3 regions of the Streptomyces sp. NPDC027663 genome follow, and region 3 is predicted to be linked to each of the others. Evidence: riboswitches for the same ligand, from Rfam matches in the RefSeq annotation. Region 3 holds a riboswitch; each other region holds the start of a gene.
The links. A riboswitch is a leader RNA that binds a small molecule or an ion and turns the genes downstream of it on or off. The one in region 3 is predicted to bind S-adenosylmethionine.
Positions count from the first base shown of each region.

Region 1: it holds a riboswitch for S-adenosylmethionine, as region 3 does, so the genes downstream of both, ACZ4SF_RS24690 (aminotransferase class V-fold PLP-dependent enzyme) here and ACZ4SF_RS10695 (amino acid ABC transporter permease) in region 3, are expected to answer to the same signal.
Region 2: it holds a riboswitch for S-adenosylmethionine, as region 3 does, so the genes downstream of both, thrC (threonine synthase) here and ACZ4SF_RS10695 (amino acid ABC transporter permease) in region 3, are expected to answer to the same signal.

Region 1 covers NZ_JBVHSK010000010.1:4,968-10,995, reverse strand. Annotated here, with positions in the region: gene ACZ4SF_RS24695 (protein kinase domain-containing protein) at 1-392, opposite strand, end outside; gene ACZ4SF_RS24690 (aminotransferase class V-fold PLP-dependent enzyme) at 550-1,923, opposite strand; SAM riboswitch class IV at 2,097-2,213, opposite strand; gene trpD (anthranilate phosphoribosyltransferase) at 2,311-3,375, opposite strand; gene qcrB (cytochrome bc1 complex cytochrome b subunit) at 3,496-5,142, opposite strand; gene qcrA (cytochrome bc1 complex Rieske iron-sulfur subunit) at 5,139-6,028, opposite strand, start outside.
Region 2 covers NZ_JBVHSK010000006.1:133,439-139,466, forward strand. Annotated here, with positions in the region: gene otsB (trehalose-phosphatase) at 1-172, shown strand, start outside; gene ACZ4SF_RS18425 (alpha,alpha-trehalose-phosphate synthase (UDP-forming)) at 160-1,614, opposite strand; gene ACZ4SF_RS18430 (glucosyl-3-phosphoglycerate synthase) at 1,688-2,659, opposite strand; SAM riboswitch class I at 2,820-2,976, shown strand; gene thrC (threonine synthase) at 2,994-4,277, shown strand; gene ACZ4SF_RS18440 (MoaD/ThiS family protein) at 4,274-4,549, shown strand; gene ACZ4SF_RS18445 (cold-shock protein) at 4,983-5,186, shown strand; gene groL (chaperonin GroEL) at 5,543-6,028, shown strand, end outside.
Region 3 covers NZ_JBVHSK010000003.1:307,571-313,598, reverse strand. Annotated here, with positions in the region: gene ACZ4SF_RS10700 (glutathione S-transferase C-terminal domain-containing protein) at 87-974, shown strand; SAM riboswitch class IV at 1,053-1,163, shown strand; gene ACZ4SF_RS10695 (amino acid ABC transporter permease) at 1,516-2,496, shown strand; gene ACZ4SF_RS10690 (amino acid ABC transporter ATP-binding protein) at 2,493-3,290, shown strand; gene ACZ4SF_RS10685 (transporter substrate-binding domain-containing protein) at 3,347-4,366, shown strand; gene ACZ4SF_RS10680 (putative leader peptide) at 4,685-4,879, shown strand; gene ACZ4SF_RS10675 (LLM class flavin-dependent oxidoreductase) at 5,010-6,028, shown strand, end outside.

The DNA.
Region 1 (6,028 bases), on a different contig from region 3:
TGGATGGCACCCAGCGCCTCGCCGAGCGCGGCGGCCAGCACCCGCACCGCCGGCTCGGGCAGCGCCCCGTGGTCCAGGACGGCGTCCCGCAGATTCGGGCCGGACACGAACTCCGAGGCCATCCACGGGCGTTCGGCCTCGGTGTCGGCGTCCACGACCCGCGCGGTGTAGGTGCCCGCACCGCCGACGGTCTGCGCGGCCCGCACCTCGTGCCGGAACCGGGCACGGAAGGTGCGGTCCTCGGCGTGCTCGGCCCGTACGACCTTCACCGCGACCCGGAGTCCGGTGCGGGAACGGGCGAGATAGACCTCGCCCATACCGCCGGCGCCGAGTCTGTGCGTGACGTCGTACGGGCCGATGTGGCGCGGGTCGGTTGCGCGCAGCGATTGCACTCCGTGATCCCCCCGGTCTAGCTGCTGCCAGGGGGAGTGTATTGGGCGCCGTCGGACCTGTGGACGTCGCCCGATCGTCTGCCGGGTGCGATGGTACGGCGGGCGCGGGTCCGTCGTGGTTTCCCGCGCCGTACCCCCCGTCCCTTCGGGGCGCTGGTCACACCGCCGGGACGCAGCGGCCTTCCTCCGTGCGGTACTGCCACTTGGCGCCGTCCCGGACCAGTTCCCTGACGGCGTTGACGAAGCGCTCGACGTGCTCGTCGGGAGTGCCCGCACCGAAGCTCACCCGGATGGCGTTGAGGGACTTCTCGCCCGGGGCTGCCTCGGGGGCGCCGCACTCGCCCTGGGTCTGCGGACCGGTGCCCAGGAGGGTGCGGACCAGGGGGTGGGCGCAGAAGAGGCCGTCGCGGACGCCGATGCCGTACTCGGCGGAGAGGGCGGCGGCGAAGTGGGAGCTGTTCCAGCCCTCCACGACGAAGGAGAGGACGCCGACGCGGGGGGCGTCGTCGCCGAAGAGGGAGAGGACCTTCACCTCGGGGACCTCGGCGAGGCCCGCTCGGACCGTGCGGATCAGGTGCTGTTCGCGGGCGACCAGGGTGTCCCAGCCGGCCTCGGTGAGCGCCTTGCAGGCGGACGCGATGGAGTAGGCGCCGATGACGTTCGGGGAGCCGGCCTCGTGCCGGGCCGCGCTGTCGTGCCACTCCACGTCCACGCCGCCGTCCTGGCGCCGGGTGACCTTGCGGCTGGCGCCGCCGCCCGCGAGGTACGGCCCGGCAGCCTGCAGCCAGTCGGCGCGGCCGGCCAGGACACCGGAGCCGAAGGGGGCGTACAGCTTGTGCCCCGAGAAGGCGACCCAGTCGACGTCCAGGTCACGGATGTCCACGGGGTGGTGCGGGGCCAGCTGGGCGGCGTCCAGGACGATCCGGGCACCGTGGGCGTGTGCTGCGGCGGCCAGTTCACGCACCGGCCACAGCTCGCCGGTGACGTTCGAGGCGCCGGTGACGCAGACCAGGGCCGGCCCGTAGGGGTCGCGGTCGGCGAGCGCCCGCTCCAGGGTGCGCACGGCCTGCTGCGGGGTGCGCGGGGCGTCGAGGCAGGTGACCTTCGCGTCCTGCCAGGGCAGCAGGGAGGCGTGGTGCTCGGTCTCGAAGACGAAGACCTGGCAGTCGGCCGGGAGGCTGCGGGCCAGCAGGTTGAGGGAGTCGGTGGTCGAGCGGGTGAAGATCACCTGGTCGGCCGGCCGGCAGCCGAGGAACTCGGCGACCGCCTGGCGCGCGTTCTCGAACAGGTCGGTGGACAGCTGCGAGAGGTAGCCGGCGCCGCGGTGGACGCTGCCGTAGTAGGGGGCGTAGGCGGCGACGTCGTCCCAGACGCGCTGGAGGGCGGGGGCGCTGGCGGCGTAGTCGAGGGCGGCGTAGGTGACTTCGCCACCGGTGACGAGCGGGACGGTGACATCCCTGCCCAGAACGGGCAGCACCGCCGAGATGTCACGGCAGACGGACTGGTCGGTGGCAGCGGTGGAGACGGACATGGCGGAACTCCCGTGAAGGCAGGTGGAATTCACCGCGCGAGCAGCACACGCAGGTACGGCGGCTCGAGCGCGGTGAAGGTGAAAGGGGATGCGGAGGCGGGGCTCTGCGGCCCTATCGCATTCGCTTGCTCACGGAAGGCTCCTCGACGACCAGGACCCCTGGTTTCGCGAGGGGTCCGCGCTTGCCGTAGACCTCGCTGCCTACGACCTGGTCTTCACCCGGGGCACCCCGCCACGGACGGAGGGTTGCCGGACAGCCGGCCGGGGCCGAATGACTGTCGCTCATGACCTGGTACAGGAACGTACGCGAAATGATCGGCGCCCCGCAACCCGTGTCCGGATCGCGGGACGCACCTCGACGGGGGCCATGGGGTGTCGCGACACCCCCTAGGCGTTGCTGACGGCCACCCAGCGTTCCAGCGTGCGCTTCGCCGCGCCCGAGTCGATCGACTCCGCCGCCCGGGTCATGCCCGCGCGGATCTGCTCGGCGAGCGGCGCGTCCGTCGGTTCGAGGGCCACCAGTGCCGCCGCCGAGTTCAGCAGCACCGCGTCCCGGACGGCCCCCTGCTCGCCGTCCAGGAGTCGGCGGGCCACCTCCGCGTTGTAGGACGCGTCGGCGCCGCGCAGGGCGTCCACGGGGACGAGGTCGATGCCGACGTCACGCGGGTCGAAGGTCTGCTCCGTGACCTTGCCGTCCCGGACCACCCACACCCGGGAGGTGTCGGTGACGGTCAGCTCGTCCAGGCCGTCGTCGCCCCGGAAGACGAGTGCGGAGTTTCCGCGTTCGGCGAGGACACCGGCGACGATGGGCGCCATGCGCGGGTCGGCGACCCCGACCGCCTGGGCGCGCACCTTGGCCGGGTTGGTGAGCGGACCGAGCACGTTGAAGGTGGTCCGGATGCCCAACTGGGAGCGCGCCGGGGCGACATGACGCAGCGACGGGTGGAAGCGCACCGCGAAGCAGATGGTGATGCCGGCTTCCTCGGCGACCTCGGCGACCCGCTGCGGGGTCAGGTTCAGGTTGATGCCGAGCTTCTCCAGGACGTCGGAGGAGCCGGAGGCGGAGGACGCGGCCCGGTTGCCGTGTTTCACGACCTTCGCGCCCGTGCCCGCGACCACGATCGCGGACATGGTGGAGATGTTCACCGTCTTGGCGCCGTCGCCGCCGGTGCCGACGATGTCGACGGCCGGGCCCGGCACCTCGATCACGTTGGCGTGCTCGTACATGGTGCGGACGAGGCCGCTGATCTCCTGGACCGTCTCGCCCTTGGCCCGCAACGCCACCATGAACCCGGCGATCTGGGCGTCGGTCGCCTCCCCGCGCATGATCAGGTCCATCGCCCAGGCCGTGTCGTCGGCGGACAGGTCCTGACCGGTGAGCAGGCCGTTCAGCAGGGTGGGCCAGGAACGGCCCGCCGCGGTGTCGCCTCCAGCGGGGGTCACAGCGTTCATAGCCGCTCCTGGGTGTCGAAAGAACAATGTGGTCCCCACCCTATCCAGCCCGGGACACGGCGAAGGGCCCCGTCCGTAAGCCGGACGGGGCCCTTCTGGTGTGGCGTGGCGACGCGGGGATCAGTGGTGGCCGTGGCCGCTCGTGATCTCCTTGTACTCGTCGACGGTGGGCTTCGGGATCTGGTTGTCCTCGCCGTAGTAGGCGTTGCTGAGCTTCGCGCGCAGCTTCTCGGACGCCTTCACCTTGCGCTCGACACCGTTCTCGTCGACCGTCGGGCCGACCGCGGCCGGCTCGTACTGGTGGTGGGCCGTGAGGGTGTGCAGCTGCTCCTGGCTGAGCGGCTCGTGCACCTCGATGAACTCACCGTGCGGCAGCCGCTTGATGATGCCGGTCTCGCGGCCGTGCAGCACCTTGTCGCGGTCACGGCGCTGCAGACCCAGGCAGATCCGCTTGGTGACGAGGAACGCGATGACCGGTCCGGCGAAGAAGAAGATCCGGACGAACCAGGTCACGGCGTTGATCGACAGGTGGAAGTGGGTGGCGATGAGGTCGTTGCCACCGCCCACCAGGCCGATCATGTACACGGTCACCCAGGCGACACCGAACGCGGTACGGGTCGGGGCGTTGCGCGGGCGGTCCAGGATGTGGTGCTCGCTCTTGTCGCCGGTGACCCAGGACTCGATGAACGGGTAGACCGCGATCGCCGCCAGGACGAGACCGAAGAGCACCAGCGGGATGAACACGCCCAGGACGAGCGTGTGACCCCAGAAGTTGATCTCCCAGCCCGGCATGTAGCGGACCAGACCCTCGGCGAAGCCCATGTACCAGTCGGGCTGGGCGCCGGTGGACACCTGGTCCGGACGGTAGGGACCCATGGCCCAGATCGGGTTGATCTGAGCGACCGCGGCGATGATCGCGATGGCACCGAAGACCAGGAAGAAGAAGCCTCCGGCCTTGGCCATGTAGACCGGCAGCAGCGGCATGCCGACGACGTTCTTCTCGCTCTTCCCGGGGCCCGCGAACTGCGTGTGCTTGTGGTAGAAGACCAGGATCAGGTGGCCGACCACGAGGCCGAGCATGATGCCCGGCAGCAGCAGGATGTGGACCGAGTAGAACCGGGCGACGAAGTCGTGGCCGGGGAACTCGCCGCCGAACAGGAACATCGAGATGTACGTGCCGACGATCGGCACGGACAGGATCGCGCCCTGGGTGAAGCGGACACCGGTGCCGGAGAGCAGGTCGTCCGGGAGCGAGTAACCGGTGAAGCCGGTGAACATGCCGAGGACGAACAGCAGGAAGCCGAACAGCCAGTTGATCTCACGCGGCTTGCGGAACGCGCCGGTGAAGAACACGCGCATCATGTGCACGAACATGCCGGCGAGGAAGATCAGCGCGGCCCAGTGGTGGATCTGCCGGATGAGCAGACCACCGCGCACGTCGAAGGAGATGTGCAGGGTCGAGTTGAACGCCTCGGACATCAGCTGTCCCTGGAGCGGGATGTAGCTGCCGTGGTACTCCACCTCGTTCATCGACGGGTGGAAGAACAGCGTCAGGTACACACCCGTCAGGATGATGATGATGAAGCTGTAGAGGCAGACCTCACCCAACATGAACGACCAGTGGTCGGGGAAGATCTTGCGCATGTTGGCCTTGGCCAGGGAGTAGATCCCGAGCCGGCCGTCGGCCCAGTCGGCGATCCGCTCGCCGGCCGGTGCCTTCCCGCGGGAGCGGCCCCCCGCGCCATTTTCGTTCGGTGCAGTACTCATCCGCGCTCCCAGAATGCAGGACCGACGGGCTCCTCGAAGTCGCCGAGCGCCTGGAGGTAACCCTCGCTGTCCACGCCGATCCGCAGCTGCGGCAGGGCGTGACCGGCGGGGCCGAAGATCACTCGGGCACCGTCGGAGAGGTCGAAGGTGGACTGGTGGCACGGGCACAGCACGTGGTGCGTCTGCTGCTCGTACAGCGAGATCGGGCAGCCGACGTGGGTGCAGATCTTCGAGAACGCGACGATGCCCTCGTGCGACCAGTCGAGCTCGCGCTTGTCCTTGATGTTGCCCGGCTGCAGCCGGACGATCATCAGGGCCGCCTTGGCGATCTCGTCCTGGAAGTTCTCGTCGTGCTCCTCCAGGCCGTCGGGCATGGCGAAGGTGAGCGAGCCGACGGCGACGTCCTCGGGGCGCAGCGGCTGGTTGGTGTTCATGTTGACCAGGCGCTTGCCCTTGGCCCACAGGGTGTGGCGGAGCTTGGTGCCGGGCGCGGGGCCGAGACCGCCGAGCAGCATGACACCGGAGAGCGGCACCAGGGCCAGCGCACCGAACATGGTGTTGCGGATCAGCTTGCGGCGGCCGAGCGCGGACTCCTTGGCGCCCTCGCGGAAGTCCGCGTGGACCTTCGCGCGGACCTCGGGGGAGGCCTCGATCGGGTGCCGGTCGTCGGCGACCTCGACGTCGGACATCAGGGTGCGGGCCCAGTGGACCGCGCCCGCGCCGATGCAGAACAGGGCCACGCCCAGGGTGAGACCCAGCGCGAAGTTCATCGCGCTGATGTGCCCGATCGGGAAGACGAAGATCGACTTGTCGTTCGGGATCACCAGGTACGCGACGATGAAGCCGATGGTGGCCAGCATCGACAGCGTGAACAGCATGGCGACCA
Region 2 (6,028 bases), on a different contig from region 3:
CCTCCCCGCCTTCGCCGCGATCGACAAGCTCCGCACCGACGGCATCCCCGGCCTCCTGATCTGCAGCGGCAGCACGGAGGTCACGGAACTGGCGGAACGCGCGGACCTGGTGGTGGCCGGCCCGGAGGGGGTCGTCGCACTCCTGCGGGCCCTGGCGGCTCAGCTCGGCTGACCGGTCAGCGCCTCCAGCTGATCCAGGAACCAACGAGCCGGCGGCAGCGCGGTCGCCGCTGCCGCCAGCCTCTTGGAGCGTTCCGCCCGCTCATCCGCCGGGAGGGTCAGCGCCTCGTGCAACGCCCGCGCGGTCCCCGCGATGTCGTACGGGTTCACCACGAAGGCGGCCTCGCCCAGCTCCTCGTACGCCCCGGCCTCCCGCGACAGCACCAGCGCGCAGCCCTCGTCGGAGACGACCGGGACCTCCTTGGCGACCAGGTTCATGCCGTCCCGGATGGGATTGACCAGGGCCACGTCGGCCAGCCGGTACGCGGCCAGGGAGCGGGCGAAGTCGTCCTTCACGTGCAGCACGACCGGCTTCCAGTCCGCCGTGCCGTACCGCTCGTTGATCTCGTCCGCGACCCGCTGCACCCCGGCGGTGTACTCGCGGTACACGGCGAGGTCCTGCCGGGAGGGGTAGGCGAAGGCCACGTGGACGACCTTCTCCCGCCACTCGGGGTGGTCCTCCAGCAGCTGCTCGTACGCCAGCAGCCCGCGCACGATGTTCTTGGACAGCTCGGTGCGGTCCACCCGGACGACGGCCCGGCGTGCCGTACCGTCCGGCGCGGTGCCGATCTCCTTCCGCAGTGCCGCCATCCGCTCGGCCACGTCGGGCTCGTGCGCCCGCTTGCGCAGGAAGTCGGCGTCCGCGCCCAGCCCGTGCACCCCGATCCGGGTGCCGGAGGGGATGCCGGGCCCGAGCACGGCGTGGCAGCAGTCCTTGAACGCGTCCGCCCACCGCCGGGTGAGGAACGCGGCCCGGTCGGCACCGAGGATGCCGGTCAGCAGCTCGGTCGCGATGTCGTCCGGCAGCAGACGGAAGTAGTCCGGCGGGGCCCAGGGGGTGTGCGAGAAGTGGCCGATGCGCAGGTCGGGGCGGAGCCGGCGGAGCATGCGGGGGGCGAGGGCCAGGTGGTAGTCCTGGATCAGCACCGCCGCGCCCTCGGCGGCCTCCTGGGCGAGCGCCTCGGCGAACGCCTGGTTGTAGGCCTCGTACGACGCCCACTGGCGCCGGAATTCCGCGTCGAAGACCGGTTCCAGCGGGGTCTGGTACAGCATGTGGTGGACGAACCAGAGGACCGAGTTGGCGATGCCGTTGTACGCCTCGGCGTGCACGGTCGCGTCGATGTCGAGCATCCGCACCCGCTGCCCGCCGGTGTCCTCGGCCGGCAGCAGCCCGCCGGCCGCGCGCCGTACGGCCTCCCGGTCGCCCTCGCCGAGCGCGGCGCACACCCATACGGAGTCCGCGTCCGACCCGATGGCGGACAACCCCGAGACGAGTCCGCCACCGCCCCGCCTGGCGTGCAGCGAGCCGTCCTCGCTCACCTGATGGGAGACCGGGCCGCGATTCGACGCGACCAGCACCTGAGCCTTTTCCGCAGCACCACGCGAGGAAGCCATACGCCTCAACCTAGCCCGGCCCGGAAACGCTCAAACGTACGTTCCGTCCGGGAAGAGACCGTATACGGCCCGTTCACGCCACCTTCCGGTCGGCGTACTCGGCGATCTCCAGCATCGGCGGCCGTTCCTCGGTGTCCACCGAGTAGGTACGCGGCTCGAACCCGTCCTCGCCCCGTTCGAACTGGGTCAGCGCGGGCCGGACCAGATGGCCGCGGGCCAGCCGGAGCTGGGCCGTGCGGTAGATGGCGGCGGCCATCCGGCCGAGGGCCTGCCCGTCCTGGTGGCGGTGTCTGCGCACGCCCACGTCGACCTGGGCCAGCGCGTCCAGGCCGACCAGGTGCAGCGCGTCCACGAGCATGCCCAGCTCCACGCCGTAGCCCACGGGGAACGGCAGCTGTTCCAGCAGGGACCGGCGGGCCGCGTACTCGCCCCCCAGCGGCTGCACGAAACCGGCCAGCTGGGGCCAGTGCATGTTCAGCAGGGGGCGGGCCATCAGCTCGGTGACCCGGCCGCCCTGTCCGCCGGCCGTACCGGCGGCGAGCGCATCGGATCCGGTGCCGAGCGGGCGGTCGTACATCGCCTTGACCAGTTCGAGGCCCGGGTCGGTGAGCAGTGGGCCGACGATCCCGGAGACGAAGTCGGAGGAGAACTCCTTCAGGTCCGCGTCGACGAAGCAGAGGATGTCCCCGCCGGTCACCAGCAGGGAGCGCCACAGCACCTCACCCTTGCCGGGGACGGCGGGCAGGCGGGGCAGGATGTCGTCGCGGTGGACCACGCGGGCGCCCGCGCCGGCGGCGACCTCGGAGGTGCGGTCGGTGGATCCGGAGTCGACGACGACGATCTCGTCGACGAGCGGGACCTTCTCCACGAGGTCGTGACGGATGGTCGCGACGATGTCGCCGACCGTCTCCTCCTCGTTGAGGGCGGGCAGTACGACGCTGATCGTGTGGCCCGTGCGCTGCTTGGCGGCCAGGATGCGGTGGAGCGGTCGATCGGCCACGGACCAGGACCGCTCGGCCAGCCAGCGCTCGACTTCTTCCAGCACGGTCTGCGGCTCCTCACTGTCGTGATCACACTCGGTGACAGCGTGTGATCCATCTCGCGGTTCGGACGACTATCTCAACTGTCCTGGCCTTCGGTTACAGTCTTGAACAACGCCGATGACCATCGCATGTCGGGGGTCACCGGCGTCCACAACCGCATACAGCTCATCCAGAGGGGCAGAGGGACACGGCCCGATGAAGCCCCGGCAACCCTCCAGTCGGTTCTCGTAGATCAGTCTTGATCGTTTCCGCGAGGCTCCCGGCTAGGGAAGGTGCCAAATCCGTCTCACGGCGAAGTGCGTCGTGAGGAAGATGAGGAGAAAGGGCCTCGCCTCCATGGCTGTGCAGACAGTTGCCACCACCAGCAGTTCCACCGTAGACCTCGGCCCCGCCGCGGCCCTCAGCTGTCGCGAGTGCGGTCACCGGGTGCCGCTCGGACCGGTGTTCGCCTGCGAGGAGTGTTTCGGCCCGCTGGAGATCGCCTACGACTTCTCCGCCTACGACACCGAAGAGCTGCGGGCGCGCATCGAGGCCGGCCCCGCGAACATCTGGCGCTACGCGCCCCTGCTGCCGGTCCCGGCGGACGTCGCCGGCAAGCCGAACATCAACCCGGGCTGGACCAAGCTCGTCAAGGCCGACAACCTGGCCGGCGAGCTGGGCGTCACCGGCGGGCTGTACATCAAGGACGACTCCGGCAACCCGACGCACTCCTTCAAGGACCGCGTCGTCGCCCAGGCCCTGGAGGCCGCCCGCGCCTTCGGCTTCACCACGCTCTCCTGCTCCTCCACCGGCAACCTGGCCGGTGCCGTCGGTGCCGCCGCGGCCCGGGCCGGTTTCCGGTCCTGCGTGTTCATCCCGCACGACCTGGAGCAGGGCAAGGTCGTCATGGCCGCGGTCTACGGCGGCGAACTCGTCGGCATCGAGGGCAACTACGACGACGTGAACCGCTTCTGCTCCGAGCTGATCGGCGACCCGGCCGGCGAGGGCTGGGGCTTCGTCAACGTGAACCTGCGGCCGTACTACGCGGAGGGCTCCAAGACCCTGGCGTACGAGATCTGCGAGCAGCTCGGCTGGCGGCTGCCCGACCAGATCGTGGTCCCGATCGCCTCCGGCTCCCAGCTCACGAAGATCGACAAGGGTCTGCAGGAGCTGATCAAGCTCGGCCTTGTCGAGGACAGGCCGTACAAGATCTTCGGCGCCCAGGCCGAGGGCTGCTCGCCGGTGTCCACCGCCTTCAAGGCCGGACACGACGTGGTCCGCCCGCAGAAGCCGAACACCATCGCCAAGTCCCTCGCCATCGGCAACCCGGCCGACGGGCCGTACGTCCTGGACATCGCGCGCCGCACCGGCGGCGCCGTGGAGGACGTGACGGACGAGCAGGTCGTGGACGCCATCAAGCTGCTGGCCCGCACGGAGGGCATCTTCGCCGAGACGGCGGGCGGGGTGACCGTCGGTGTCACCCGCAAGCTGCTCGAGGACGGCGTGCTGGACCCGGCGAAGACCACGGTCGTCCTCAACACCGGCGACGGCCTGAAGACCCTCGACGCGGTGGCCGGGACCGGCCTCAGCGCCACCATCCGCCCGACCCTGGACTCCTTCCGAGAGGCTGGCCTCGCATGAGCGTGACCGTTCGCATCCCCACCATCCTGCGCACCTACACCGGTGGCCGGGCCGAGGTCAGCGCCGAGGGCGCGACCCTCGCCGAGGTCATCACCGACCTGGAGAAGAACCACGCCGGGATCTCCGCCCGGGTCCTGGACGACCAGGGCAAGCTGCGCCGGTTCGTCAATGTGTACGTCAACGACGACGACGTCCGCTTCGAGCAGGGTCTGGACACGGCGACCCCCGAGGGCGCCGGCGTCTCGATCATTCCGGCGGTCGCCGGAGGCTGATTATTACCTTGGGTAACAGCAGTTACCCATTGTTCATCCGATTGCCCCCTCCGTGAGAGAAGCGGAGGGGGCAATTCTGTGTGATTGAGCGCGGTACAGTTGGGGAACACGGCCGTGGTCTTCGGGTCACGGGCCCTGGATTGATGCCGCAGAGCCCGACAAGAAGTAGCCAAAGTACTCGGGTTTTATGCGGCATTTGCTCCTTTTATGGAGCCCGACTTGCCCTGAATTCGGGCGAATTCTCACCACATTTCGGACCGTGTGCGTCCAGAATTCTCGTCCGATTGACCTGTTGCAGACGGCAGTTGGACAGATACATTCAGCCGCGGTCGACGCGTTCCGGCGCACGCCCCCGACCAGTTGAGGGGGCGAGGTCTGACCCGGGTCCGCGAAGTGTGGATCTGTGCAAGGGCCAGTAATAGGGGAGTTAGGCATGGCTCAGGGCACCGTCAAGTGGTTCAACGCGGAGAAGGGGTACGGCTTCATCGCGGTCGACGGTGGTGCGGACGTCTTCGTCCACTACAGCGCGATTCAGATGGACGGCTACCGCACCCTGGAAGAGGGCCAGCGGGTCGAGTTCGAGATCTCGCAGGGCCAGAAGGGTCCGCAGGCCGACATGGTTCGCGTCACCGCCTGAACGTTTCTTGCACGAAGGGCCCGCACCTCGCACAGGGTGCGGGCCCTTCGCCGTGCCGGTGCCCCCGTGTCCGCGGACGGCTGACGGTGCCCTGCCGCGCCGGCCGGTTGCGCCCGCCCGGCGCCCGGGACCGCCACCCTTCGGCGAACCCGCTTCGCGGGTGCGCCTTGCACTCGGGCATGCCGAGTGCTAATCATTGGCGTTAGCACTCTGAAGGTGAGAGTGACAACGAAGGACCGGGTCGGTGAGGCCCGCAGGCCAAGTGGGGCAAGGAACCACGCGGCCGGCGAGCCGTCCGTCGCGGGCGCGGGCGCGGTCCGAAGGAATCACCCCCAGTCCTGGAGGGACCACTTCACATGGCCAAGATCATCGCGTTCGACGAGGAGGCGCGGCGCGGCCTCGAGCGCGGCATGAACCAGCTCGCGGACGCCGTGAAGGTGACGCTCGGCCCCAAGGGCCGCAACGTCGTCCTCGAGAAGAAGTGGGGCGCCCCCACGATCACCAACGACGGTGTCTCCATCGCCAAGGAGATCGAGCTCGAGGACCCGTACGAGAAGATCGGCGCCGAGCTGGTCAAGGAAGTCGCCAAGAAGACGGACGACGTCGCCGGTGACGGTACGACCACCGCGACCGTGCTCGCCCAGGCCCTGGTCAAGGAAGGCCTGCGCAACGTCGCCGCCGGCGCCAACCCGATGGCTCTGAAGCGCGGTATCGAGAAGGCCGTCGAGGCCGTCTCCGCCGCCCTGCTGGAGCAGGCGAAGGACGTCGAGACCAAGGAGCAGATCGCCTCCACCGCGTCCATCTCCGCCGCCGACACCCAGATCGGCGAGCTGATCGCCGAG
Region 3 (6,028 bases):
ACTCACCGGTCACGCCCATCGAACCCACCGTCCGGGCACGTGGACGTCGACGCGCCCGTTCGCACGCCCACGACCAAGGGAGACGTATGTCCATCGCTCCGCTCGCCGCCGTACCGTCCGCCCACCGCGCCGCCCCCGCGTTCCGGGGGCGGATCGGCCAGGACGCGCGCAGCGGCCACTACGCCGTGCCGCACCGCTACCGGCTCCATCTGTCGACGGCCTGTCCCGACGGGCTGCGCCTCGCCGTCGGACACAGCCTGCTCGGCCTGGACGCCGGCTGTCCGGTCACTCTTCTGCCCGCCGTCCCGGACCGTCCCGACGGCGGTCACACGGCGCTGCGCCCGCTGTACCAGGCGAGCGCCCACCACTACACGGGCCCGGCGCTCGGACCCGTCCTCAGTGACGACTGGTCCGGACGGATCGTCAGCACCCACGCCCCCGACATCCTGCGCGATCTTGACCGGTTCCGGCACGACGGTCACACCTGCCTGTACCCCTCCGGCCTGGAGTCCGTCATCGAGGCCGTCGAACGGATGTGTGCCGAGGGCATCGAGGAGGCCGCGCAGCGCGCCGGCCGGGCCGGCACCGGCCCGGCCGAACGAGCCGCCGCCCTGCAGGTGCTGCTCGACACCCTGGGCCGGCTGGAACGGGGACTCGACGGCGGGGAGTACCTGGCCGACGACCGGCTCACCGCCGCCGACATCGGACTCTGGGTGTCCCTGGTGCAGTTGGACACCGTCCACCGCTACCACCTCGACGCCTCCGCCGTGCACCGCATCGCCGGCCACCGGGCCCTGTGGGCCTATGCCCGCCGGCTGGCCGGCCACCCGGCCTTCGGCCGCCACCTCGACCTCGACGGCATCGCCCGCCGTCACCACGGCCGCTGCCGGGGCCTGGAGGCCGCCGGAGCCGCCGTCCAGATCCTGGACTGGGCACTGCACGCGACGGACGGATCCGACGCTTCCCGCAGGTGAGAGCGGGCCGCCACCCGTCCATTGAGCGGACGGCCGTTGACATTCCAACGAGCAACTGCCTTACTTACGGCCCAGAACGGTCATGAGCGTCAGCGCCAAGCCCTGGCTCGCTGACCGGCAACCCTCGCACCGCGGTGGGGTGCCCCAGGTGACGACCGGACCGGACGACGCATTCGGTAAGCGCGAGGCCCCACGGGGCCGGAACAGTGACAGGTGACGCCATGGACGCAGCTCCCAGGACGGCCGCGAGCCGTCCCCAGGGCTGCGTGCCGTCCTACGCCGCCCTCCTCGTCGCCGACCGAGCCGTCGACCTGCTCCGCGTGAACAGCGCGCTGTGTACCGCACCGGGCTCTGCCCGCTGTCGGGGCTGACGTCTCTCCCAGCCCCAGCGTCTTTGCCGCACACCGTCTATGCCGTGTGCCGTTGTCCGCCCAGCCCCCGGTTTCCGCGCATGCCCGTGCGCCGCCCCGTGCCGTAGCGCCGTGGTGGCCGCACCCGTTCGTCCGCGGTCCCGGGGTGACCCACTCCGCCGGAGCCCGCCATGAGTGAACTCTCAGGTGCCGCCGTCTCCTTCGCCGAGGCGCCACCTGCCGACACCCCGTCAAAGCCGCCTGTCGCCCAACGGGTTCAGCCGCTGCGCCGCCCCGGCCGGTGGTTCGCCGGAGCCCTGGTGCTCGTCCTCGTCGCACAGGTCGTGCACGGGCTGGCCACCAACCCCTTCTACCAGTGGGACCGCTTCCGCTACTGGTTCCTGCGCCCCACCCTCCTCGACGGTCTCCTCGTCACCCTCGAAGTCACCGTCCTCAGCGCGGTGCTGGGCCTCCTCGGCGGCATCCTGCTGGCCCTCGGCCGGCAGTCCGGCAGCCCCGTACTGCGCGCCGTGAGCTGGACCTACACCTGGCTGTTCCGCTCGGTGCCGCTCATCGTCGTACTGATCTTCCTGTACAACTTCAGCGCCCTGTACAAGACGGTGAGCCTCGGCATCCCCTTCGGCCCCGCCTTCGTCTCCTTCGACGAGTCGGAACTGGCCACCGACATGGCGGTCGCCGTGCTCGGGCTCAGCCTCAACGAGGCGGCCTACGCCTCCGAGGTGGTCCGCGGCGGCATCCTCTCCGTCGACCAGGGCCAGCACGAGGCCGCGGCGGCGCTCGGGCTGCCCAGGCGCTACCAGTTCACCCGGATCGTCTTCCCGCAGGCCCTGCGGTCCATCACCCCGAACTACGTCAACCAGCTCATCGGCCTGATCAAGAGCACGTCCCTGGTGTTCTACGTGTCGCTGCTCGACCTGTTCGGCACCGTGCAGACCATGGGCAGCACCTACCCCGGCGACATCGTGCCGCTGCTGCTGGTGGCCACCGTCTGGTACCTGATCCTCACCAGCGCCGTGTCCGTCGTCCAGTTCTACGTCGAGCGGTACTTCGCGCGGGGCGCCACCCGCAGCCTGCCGCCGACCCCGCTGCAGAAGGCGCGGCGGGCCCTCACCGGCTTCCGGGCCCGGCTGCGCAGGGAGGCCGCCGTATGACCGCCACCGCCACCGACACCCTGGAACCGGCTCCGGCCGCACTGGAGGTGCACGACGTCCACAAGTGGTACGGCACCCACCGCGTCCTCGACGGCATCGATCTGACCGTGCGCCCCGGCGAGGTCACCGTCGTCATCGGCCCCTCCGGCTCCGGCAAGTCCACCCTCCTCCGGGTCATCAACCACCTGGAGAAGCCGGAGATCGGCCACGTCAGCGTCGGCGGCGAACTGATCGGTGTCCGGCGCGGCAGCGGCGGCCGGCTCAAGGAGCTGAGCGAGCGCGCCATCCTCGCCCAGCGCAGCCGGATCGGCTTCGTCTTCCAGAACTTCAACCTCTTCCCGCACCTGACCGTCCTCGACAACGTCGCCGCCGCGCCCGTCGCCACCGGCCGGCTCGACCGGCCCGAGGCCCGCGAACTCGCCCGGGAACTGCTCACCCGGGTCGGCCTCGGCGACCGCACCGGCGCCTATCCACGGCAGCTGTCCGGCGGCCAGCAGCAGCGGGTCGCCATCGCCCGCGCGCTCGCCCTGCGCCCCGGCATCATCCTCTTCGACGAACCGACCTCCGCCCTCGACCCGGAACTGGTCGGCGAGGTGCTCTCCGTCATCAAGGACCTCGCGACCAGCGGCACCACCCTGGTCATCGTCACCCACGAGATCGGCTTCGCCCGCGAGGTCGCCGACCGGATCGTCTTCATCGACGGCGGACGGATCGTCGAGCAGGGGCCGCCCGCCGAGGTGCTGGACCGCCCCCGGCACGACCGCACCCGCGACTTCCTCGCCAAGGTCCTCTGACCGCCGCCCGCCCGTTGCTCCCTCCGCCGACAACCTCCCGAACGACAAGGACAGCCATGCCCACCCAGTTCTCCCGACGCAGCCTGATCCGCGGCCTCACCGCGGCGACCGTCGCCGCCTCCCTCGCCGGCGGGCTCGCCGCCTGCGGAGGTGACGGCGACGCCGCCGTCACGACCGACTCCGCCGGCACGGTGACCGTGGGCAGGGTGTCCAACGGCGCGGCGAAGGAGACCACGCTGAAGGTCTCCGAGGTGAAGTCCATCAGCGCCGAACTGCCCGCCTCCGTCCGCCGGAACGGCACCCTGAAGATCGTGGTGGGCGCCCTGCCCGACGGCTTCCCGCCGCTCGCCTACATCGGCGGCGACCAGAAGACCCTCACCGGCGCCGAACCCGACTTCGGCCGCCTGGTCGCCGCGGTCCTCGGCCTAGAACCCGAACTGTCCAACGCCACCTGGGAGAACATGTTCGTCGGCATCGACAGCGGCAAGGCCGACGTCGGCTTCGCCAACATCACCGACACCGAGGAACGCAAGAAGAAGTACGACTTCGCCTCCTACCGCAAGGACGAGGTGGGCTTCGAGGTGCTGAAGAAGAGCACCTGGAACTTCGACGGCGACTACCGCAACCTCGCGGGCCGGACGGTCGCCGTCGACAACGGCACCAACCAGGAGAAGATCCTCCTGGAGTGGCAGGCCAGACTGAAGAAGGAGGGCAAGGCCCTCACCGTCAAGCACTACCCGAGCAAGAACGCCACCCACCTGGCGCTGACCGGCGGCAAGATCGACGCCTACCTCGCCGCCAACCCCGGTGTCGCCTACCACATCACCCAGGCCGCCGACTCCCCGAACCCCACCCGCAGCGCCGGCACCTACTCGGGCGCCGGCGCGAGCGTCCAGGGGCTCATCGCGGCCACCACCAAGAAGGACAGCGGGCTGGCCGAGCCCATCGCTGACGCCATCAACTACCTGATCGAGCACGGGCAGTACGCCAAGTGGCTTGCCGCCTACAACCTCTCCGCCGAGGCCGTGGCCAAGTCCGAGGTCAATCCGCCCGGTCTGCCGCTGACCAATTCCTGAGGGCGTTCAGCGGCCGGGGCAGCAGGCTGGGGGACGACTCGGCGCATCCGTATCCGTACCCCCACCCGTATCCGTACCCCCACCCGCATTCGGCTCCGTACCCGCATCCGCATCCGCATCCGCATCCGTACCCGGATCGGTACCCGCATCCGCACCCCATGCGGATCCACACCGCATCCGCATCCGCACCCCGGTCCGCATCCGCATGTTCCGCGGGCCGGGAACACCCGGCCCCGGCCGGGCGTTGAGTGTCATGACGAGATCCGACAGGCGGACACCGACCAGGCACGCCGCGTCCGACGGAGGGAGGAGAAGGCCGTGACCCGAGCACTCCCGCAGACACGCCGGCTGTGCGTCCCGCAAGCCCGACCGCTGTGCCTCCCGCACACGCACCTGCTGCGATCCCCGCACGCAAGCAGGCTGTGCCTCCCGCGTCCGTACCGCTCCGTCCGTCTGTACTCCCGGCCGCACATAGACCTCCAGCGCGTGTCCGCCGCCCTCTGTCGCCACTGACGTCTGCTGCCCGGCCCTCCGGGGCCGGGATCTCCTCCCGCCGTGCTCGCCGCCGGCCGACGCCCGCCCGCCCGGGCGTCCGCCGCGCGGAGCCGGTGTCTCTCGTACGGACATCAAGGAAGGCACCGACGTGTCCTCGACTCCTCGCGCACACCTGCATCTCGCCGTCGCCCTGGACGGCACCGGCTGGCATCCCGCGTCCTGGCGCGAGCCGGTCGCCCGCCCCCGGGACCTGTTCACCGCCGGCTACTGGACCGACCTCGTCGCCGAGGCCGAACACGGCCTGCTCGACTTCGTCACCATCGAGGACGGCCTCGGCCCGCAGTCCGACCACCCTCTGGCGGCCGACGAGCGCACCGACCGGGTCCGCGGCCGGCTCGACGCGGTCCTCATCGCCTCCCGCGTCGCGCCACTCACCCGGCACATAGGCCTGGTCCCGACCGTGGTGGCCACGCACACCGAGCCGTTCCACATCTCCAAGGCGATCGCCACCCTCGACCACGTCAGCGGCGGGCGCGCGGGCCTGCGCGTGCGGATCACCGCCCGCCAGGACGAGGCCGCGCACTTCGGCCGCCGTACCATCCGCCGGATCGAGGCCTTCGACACCGCGTCCGGCCAGGAGGTGATCAGCGAGCTGTTCGACGAGGCCGCCGATCATGTGGAAGTGGTGCGCCGGCTCTGGGACAGCTGGGAGGACGACGCCGAGATCCGGGACGCGGCGACCGGTCGCTTCATCGACCGGGACAAGCTGCACTACATCGACTTCGAGGGCCGCTTCTTCAGCGTCAAGGGCCCGTCCATCACGCCCCGCCCGCCGCAGGGCCAGCCGCTGGTGACCGCCCTCGCCCACCAGAGCGTCCCGTACCGGCTGGTGGCCCGCCAGGCCGACATCGGCCACGTCACCCCGCACGACGTGGCCGAGGCCCGCGCGATCGTCGCCGAGATCCGCGCCGCGCAGGAGGCGGCGGGCCGGGCCGGGGAGACCCTGCACGTCTTCGGGGACCTCGTGGTCTTCCTCGACGACAGCCGGGCGGAGGCCGAGGCCCGCCGGGACCGCCTCGACGCGCTCGCGGGCGAGCCCTGGACCAGCGACGCCCGGATCTTCACCGGCACCGCGAGCCGGCTCGCCGATCTGCTGGAGGACCTGGC